2 regions of the Streptomyces bullii genome follow, and region 1 is predicted to be linked to the other one. Evidence: riboswitches for the same ligand, from Rfam matches in the RefSeq annotation. Region 1 holds a riboswitch; the other holds the start of a gene.

Region 1 (3,376 bases):
GCCAGCCCGCGACCGGCCCGGTCGGAGAGACCGTCGGCACCCACTTCGCGCTGCTCGGCCCCGGGCAGGACACGGCCGTCGTGGAGATGGCGGCGGTCGCCGGCCTCTCCCTGGTGCCGCGCGGACTGCGCGACCCGGGCGCCACCACCACGTACGGCGTCGGTGAACTCGTCCTCACCGCGCTGGACCTGGGCGCGCGCCGGATCCTGGTGGGCTGCGGCGACTCCGGCACGTCCGACGGGGGCGCGGGCGCGCTCCAGGCGCTGGGCGCCCGGCTACTGGACGAGGCCGGTCATGAACTGCCCCACGGAGGCCGGGAATTGAGCCGGCTGCACCGCATCGACACCGCGGGCCTCGACCCCCGCCTGAAGGACGTGGAACTGCTCGTCGCCTGCAACCCCTACAACGTGCTGTGCGGCGAGCGGGGCGTGGCCCGGGTCTTCGGCCCGCAGAAGGGCGCGACCCCCGAGCAGGTGGAGGAGTTGTCGGCGGCCCTGGAGAACTGGGCGTCCGTCCTCGCCCGCGACGTCGCCGCCCCGGACACCGACCTGCGCAACGGGCCCGGCACCGGGGCCTCCGGCGGCCTGGGCGCGGGGCTGGCCGCCCTGGGCGCCCGGCTCCTGCCCCGCTTCGACGTCCTGCTGGACCACCTCGACCTCGACGCCCGCCTGGCCCGCGCCGACCTGGTCATCACCGCCGAGGGCGCCCTGGACCACCAGACGCCGCGCGGCAAGGTCCCCGCCGAGGTGGCCCGCCGCGCCAAGCTGTACGGCCGTCCGGTGCTGGCCCTGGCGGGCACGCTCGGCGAGGGCGCGCAGCAGGTGCCGGGCGTGGACGCCTGCCACGGCATCCTGCCCGCCCCGATGGAGCTCACCGAGGCACTGGTGCGCGCGAGGGAGCTCCTGACGGACGCCACCGAACGCGCCCTGCGGATGATCGTCCTGGGCACCCGGCTGCCGGTGGCGTCCGGCGAGGCGGCCGGGACGGGAACGGCGGACGAGACGGAGCTACCCGGGACGGGAACGGCGGACGAGACGGAGCTACCCGGGACGGGAACGGCGGATCAGGCGGAGGTGTCCGGCACGCAGCGCCCGTCCTCGGTGCGGTAGTTCCACGTCGCGCCGTCGCGTACGAGCTCCCGCACCGCGCCGACGAAGCGCTCCACGTGCTCGTCCGGGGTGCCCGCGCCGAAGCTGACCCGGATGGCGTTGAGGGACTTCTCGCCCGGGGCCGCCTCGGGCGCACCGCACTCGCCCTGCGTCTGCGGGTCGCTCCCGAGCAGCGTGCGCACCAGCGGGTGGGCGCAGAAGAGGCCGTCGCGGACGCCGATGCCGTACTCGGCGGAGAGCGCGGCGGCGAAGTGCGAGCTGTTCCAGCCGTCGACGACGAAGGAGATCACCCCGACGCGCGGGGCGTCGTCGCCGAAGAGGGAGAGGATGCGGACCTCGGGAACGTCGGCGAGTCCCTCCCTGACCTTCCGGATCAGGTACCGCTCCCGGGCGACGAGCGCGTCGAACCCGGCCTCGCTGAGCGCCTTGCAGGCGGAGGCGATGGCGTAGGCGCCGATGACGTTGGGCGAACCGGCCTCGTGCCGGGCGGCGGTGTCGTGCCACTCCACGTCCACTCCGCCGTCCGTGCGCCGGGTGACCCTGCGGCTGGCGCCGCCGCCCGCGAGGTACGGCTCGGCCGCGCGCAGCCAGTCGGCGCGGCCGGCCAGCACGCCGGAGCCGAACGGGGCGTACAGCTTGTGCCCGGAGAAGGCGACCCAGTCGACGTCCAGGTCACGGACGCTCACCGGGTGGTGCGGGGCGAGCTGGGCGGCGTCCAGGACGATCCGGGCACCGTGCGCGTGCGCGGCGGCGGCCAGTTCCCGTACGGGCCACAGCTCGCCGGTGACGTTGGAGGCGCCGGTGACGCAGACCAGGGCCGGGCCGTGGGGGTCACGGCCGGCCAGGGCGCGCTCCAGGGTCTCGACGGCCTGCCGCGGGCTGCGCGGCGCGTCGAGGTAGGTGACCCGCGCGTCCTGCCACGGCAGCAGGGAGGCGTGGTGCTCGGTCTCGAAGACGAAGACCTCGCAGCCGGCCGGGAGCGCCCGGGCCAGGAGGTTGAGCGAGTCGGTGGTGGAACGGGTGAAGACGACCTGGTCCGTGTCCCGGCAGCCGAGGAACTCGGCGACCGTCGCGCGGGCGTTCTCGAACAGGTCCGTCGACAGCTGGGAGAGGTATCCGGCACCGCGGTGGACGCTGCCGTAGTACGGCGCGTAGGCCGCCACGTCGTCCCAGACCCGCTGCAGCGCCGGGGCGCTCGCGGCGTAGTCGAGCGCGGCGTAGGTGACCTCACCACCGGTGACGAGCGGGACGGTGACGTCACGCCCCAGAACGGGCAGAGGCGCACAAACGGTCTGATCGGCGGCAACGGTGGAGACGGACATGGGTGAACTCCCGTGAGGCAGACGGAATCACCACGCGAGCATACGTACGACGGGTACGGCTCAGCGTGGGAAAGGGGAAAACAGAAGAGGAAATACGGGCTGTGCGGAGGCGGGGCTCTGCGGCCCTAACGCATTCGCTTGCTCACGGAAGGCTCCTCGACGACCAGGACCCCTGGTATCGCGAGGGGTCCGCGCTTGCCGCGGACCTTGCTGTCCACGACCTGGTCCTCACCCGGGGCACCCCGCCACGGACGGAGGGTTGCCGGACAGCCGGCCGGGGCCTCATGGCTGTCGCTCATGACCTGTTCGGAAACGTACGCGAGGTGATCGCCGTCCCGCAACTCGTGTCCGGATCGCGGGACGGCCGACTCCGCTCCGGTCAGGCGTTGCTGACCGCCACCCAGCGGTCCAGGACCCTGCGGGCGGAGCCCGAGTCGATCGACTCCGCCGCCTTCTCCATCCCGGCGCGGATCTGCTCGGCCAGCGGAGCCGACGTGGGCTCCAGCGCCACCAGCGCGGCCGCCGAGTTCAGCAGCACTGCGTCCCGCACCGGCCCCTTCTCGCCGTCCAGCAGCCGCCGCGCGACCTCCGCGTTGTACGAGGCGTCGGCGCCGCGCAGCGCCTTGACCGGGACGAGTTCGATGCCGACGTCCCGCGGGTCGAAGGTCTGCTCGGTCACCTTGCCGTCCCGGACGACCCACACCCGGGAGGTGGCCGTGGTCGTCAGTTCGTCGAGGCCGTCGTCGCCCCGGAAGACCAGCGACGAGTTGCCCCGCTCGGCGAGGACGCCCGCGACGATGGGCGCCATCCGGGGGTCGGCGACGCCGACCGCCTGTGCCTTCACCTTCGCCGGGTTGGTCAGCGGGCCGAGGGCGTTGAAGGTGGTCCGGATGCCCAACTGGCCGCGCGCGGCGGCCACATGGCGCAGCGCCGGATGGAACTTCA
Region 2 (3,376 bases), on a different contig from region 1:
GGGCGTCCAGGCCCACCAGGTGCAGGGCGTCGACCAGCATGCCGAGCTCCACGCCGTACCCGACCGGGAACGGCAGCTGTTCCAGCAGCGAGCGGCGGGCCGCGTACTCGCCGCCGAGCGGCTGCACGAAACCGGCCAGCTGCGGCCAGTGCATGTTGAGCAGCGGGCGGGCCATCAGCTCGGTGACCCGGCCGCCCTGCCCGGCCGCCGTCGTGCCGGAGGCGGGCCCGTCGGACACGGTGAGCGGACGGTCGTACATGGCTTTCACCAGGTGCACGTCCGGGTCGGTGAGCAGCGGGCCGACGATCCCGGAGACGAAGTCGGAGGAGAACTCCCTCAGGTCGGCGTCGACGAAGCAGACGATGTCCCCGCGGGTGGCCAGCAGGGAGCGCCACAGCACCTCCCCCTTGCCGGGCAGGGCCGGGAGACGCGGGAGTATCTCGTCCCGGTGCACCACCGTCGCGCCCGCGGCGGCGGCCACCTCCGACGTGCGGTCGGCCGACCCCGAGTCGACGACGACGATCTCGTCGACCAGGGGCACCTGCCGCATGAGGTCGTGGCGGACGACCGCGACGATGTCGCCGACGGTCTCCTCCTCGTTGAGCGCGGGCAGGACGACGGAGACCGACTGGCCCGTGCGGTGCTTGGCGGCCAGGATGCGGTGGAGGGGGCGATCGGTCACGGACCAGGAGCGGGTGCTCAGCCAGCGCTCGACTTCTTCCAGCACGGTCTGCGGGCTCCTCACTGTTGTCTCGCGGTTCGGACGACTATCTCAACTGTCCTGGCCTTCGGTTACAGTCTTGACCAACGCGGGTGACCATCGCATGTCCGGGGTCGCCCGCCGCTGACAACCGCATACAGCTCATCCAGAGGGGCAGAGGGACACGGCCCGATGAAGCCCCGGCAACCCTCCAGCCGGTTCTCGTAGGTCACTGGCGACCGCTTCGCGCGAGGCTCCCGGCTAGGGAAGGTGCCAAATCCGTCTCACGGCGAGATGCGTCGTGAGGAAGATGAGGAGAAAGGGCCTCGCCTCACATGGCTGTGCAGACTGCTGCAAGCACCACCCATTCCGTCGACCTCGGTCCCGCGGCCGCGCTGAGCTGCCGCGAGTGCGGTCACCGGGTACCCCTGGGACCGGTCTTCGCATGCGAGGAGTGTTTCGGCCCGCTGGAGATCGCCTACGACTTCTCCGCCTACGACGCCGAGGAGCTCCGCAAGCGGATCGAGGCGGGCCCCGCGAACATCTGGCGTTACGCGCCGCTGCTGCCCGTCCCCGCGGACGTGGCCGGCAAGCCGAACCTGAACCCGGGCTGGACCAAGCTGGTCCAGGCCGACAACCTGGCGCGCGAGCTCGGCGTGACCGGCGGACTGTATGTGAAGGACGACTCCGGCAACCCGACGCACTCCTTCAAGGACCGCGTCGTCGCCCAGGCCCTGGAGGCCGCCCGCGCCTTCGGCTTCACCACGCTCTCCTGCTCCTCCACCGGCAACCTGGCCGGCGCCGTCGGCGCGGCCGCCGCCCGGGCCGGTTTCCGCTCCTGCGTGTTCATCCCGCACGACCTGGAGCAGGGCAAGGTCGTCATGGCCGCCGTCTACGGCGGTGAGCTCGTCGGCATCGACGGCAACTACGACGACGTGAACCGCTTCTGTTCCGAGCTGATCGGCGACCCGGCGGGCGAGGGCTGGGGCTTCGTCAACGTCAACCTGCGGCCGTACTACGCGGAGGGCTCCAAGACCCTGGCGTACGAGATCTGCGAGCAGCTCGGCTGGCGGCTGCCGGACCAGATCGTCGTCCCGATCGCCTCCGGTTCGCAGCTCACCAAGATCGACAAGGGTCTGCAGGAGCTGATCAAGCTGGGGCTGGTCGAGGACAGGCCGTACAAGATCTTCGGTGCTCAGGCCGAGGGCTGCTCGCCGGTGTCGACGGCCTTCAAGGCCGGGCACGACGTCGTACGTCCCCAGAAGCCGAACACGATCGCCAAGTCCCTCGCCATCGGCAACCCGGCCGACGGCCCCTACGTCCTGGACATCGCGCGCCGCACGGGCGGTGCCGTGGAGGACGTCACGGACGAGCAGGTGGTCGACGCGATCAAGCTGCTGGCCCGCACCGAGGGCATCTTCGCCGAGACGGCGGGTGGCGTGACGGTGGGCGTCACGCGCAAGCTGATCGACAACGGCGCACTGGACCCGTCCAAGACCACCGTCGTGCTGAACACCGGCGACGGCCTCAAGACCCTCGACGCGGTGGCCGGCACCGGTCTGACCGCCACCATCCGCCCGACCCTGGACTCCTTCCGAGAGGCTGGCCTCGCATGAGCGTGACCGTCCGCATCCCCACCATCCTGCGCACCTACACCGGCGGCCAGGCCGAGGTTCCGGCCGAGGGCGCGACCCTCGCCGAGGTCATCGCCGACCTGGAGAAGAACCACACCGGCATCGCCGCCCGCGTCCTGGACGACCAGGGCAAGCTGCGCCGGTTCGTCAACGTGTACGTCAACGACGACGACGTGCGGTTCGAGCAGGGCCTGCAGACGCCGACCCCCGAGGGCGCCGGCGTGTCCATCATTCCGGCGGTCGCCGGCGGCTGAATCGGGTCGGCCGCCCCGATTCCGGGTGTGGTCGTTACCATCGGTAACGAAGGTCACCGAGAGTTCATCGAATTGCCCCCTCCGTAAGAGAAGCGGAAGGGGCAATTCAGTGTGATTGAGCGCGGTACAGTTGGGGAACGCGATGTCGATCCGCTGATCGCGCACCCTGAATTCCTGCCGCGCACCCGTCGAGATGTAGCCAAAGTGTGGGTGTCATTCGCGCCTTTTGTGGCTTTCGCGTGGTCCGACTTGCCCTGAAGTGGGACGAATTGTCGCCACATTCCGGACCGGTCGCGTCCAGAATTCTCGTCCGATTGACCTGTTGCAGACGGCAGTTGGACAGATACATTCGGCCGCGGTCGACGCGTTCCGGCGCACGCCCCCAACCGTTGGGGGGTGAGGTCTGACCCGGATCCGCGAAGTGTGGATCTGTGCAAGGGCCAGTAATAGGGGAGTTAGGCATGGCTCAGGGCACCGTCAAGTGGTTCAACGCGGAGAAGGGGTACGGCTTCATCGCGGTCGACGGTGGTGCGGATGTTTTCGTCCACTACAGCGCGATCCAGATGGACGGCTACCGCACCCTGGAAGAGGGCCAGCGGGTCGAGTTCGAGATCTCGCAGGGCCAGAAGGGCCCGCAGGCCGACATGGTTCGCGTCACCGCCTGAACGCGCGACCAACGACCAACCGCAACCAAAGGGTCTTCTCCGAAGGGCCCGTACCTCCCGGGGTACGGGCCCTTCGGCTTGTCCCGGGGGCCGAGTTGAGGCGCGCGGGCGTCCTGACCCCCG

The links. Region 1 has a riboswitch for S-adenosylmethionine ahead of ACFPZJ_RS24965 (aminotransferase class V-fold PLP-dependent enzyme). Riboswitches for the same ligand answer to the same signal wherever they lie in the genome.
Region 2: linked by a shared signal. The riboswitch ahead of thrC (threonine synthase) and the one ahead of ACFPZJ_RS24965 (aminotransferase class V-fold PLP-dependent enzyme) in region 1 are both predicted to bind S-adenosylmethionine.

Annotation. Positions count from the first base shown of each region.
Region 1 is NZ_JBHSNY010000008.1:451,183-454,558, forward strand. Features, by position in the region: gene ACFPZJ_RS24960 (glycerate kinase family protein) at 1-1,109, shown strand, start outside; gene ACFPZJ_RS24965 (aminotransferase class V-fold PLP-dependent enzyme) at 1,064-2,431, opposite strand; SAM riboswitch class IV at 2,618-2,734, opposite strand; gene trpD (anthranilate phosphoribosyltransferase) at 2,811-3,376, opposite strand, start outside.
Region 2 is NZ_JBHSNY010000007.1:132,587-135,962, forward strand. Features, by position in the region: gene ACFPZJ_RS21070 (glucosyl-3-phosphoglycerate synthase) at 1-727, opposite strand, end outside; SAM riboswitch class I at 860-1,017, shown strand; gene thrC (threonine synthase) at 1,036-2,316, shown strand; gene ACFPZJ_RS21080 (MoaD/ThiS family protein) at 2,313-2,588, shown strand; gene ACFPZJ_RS21085 (cold-shock protein) at 3,050-3,253, shown strand.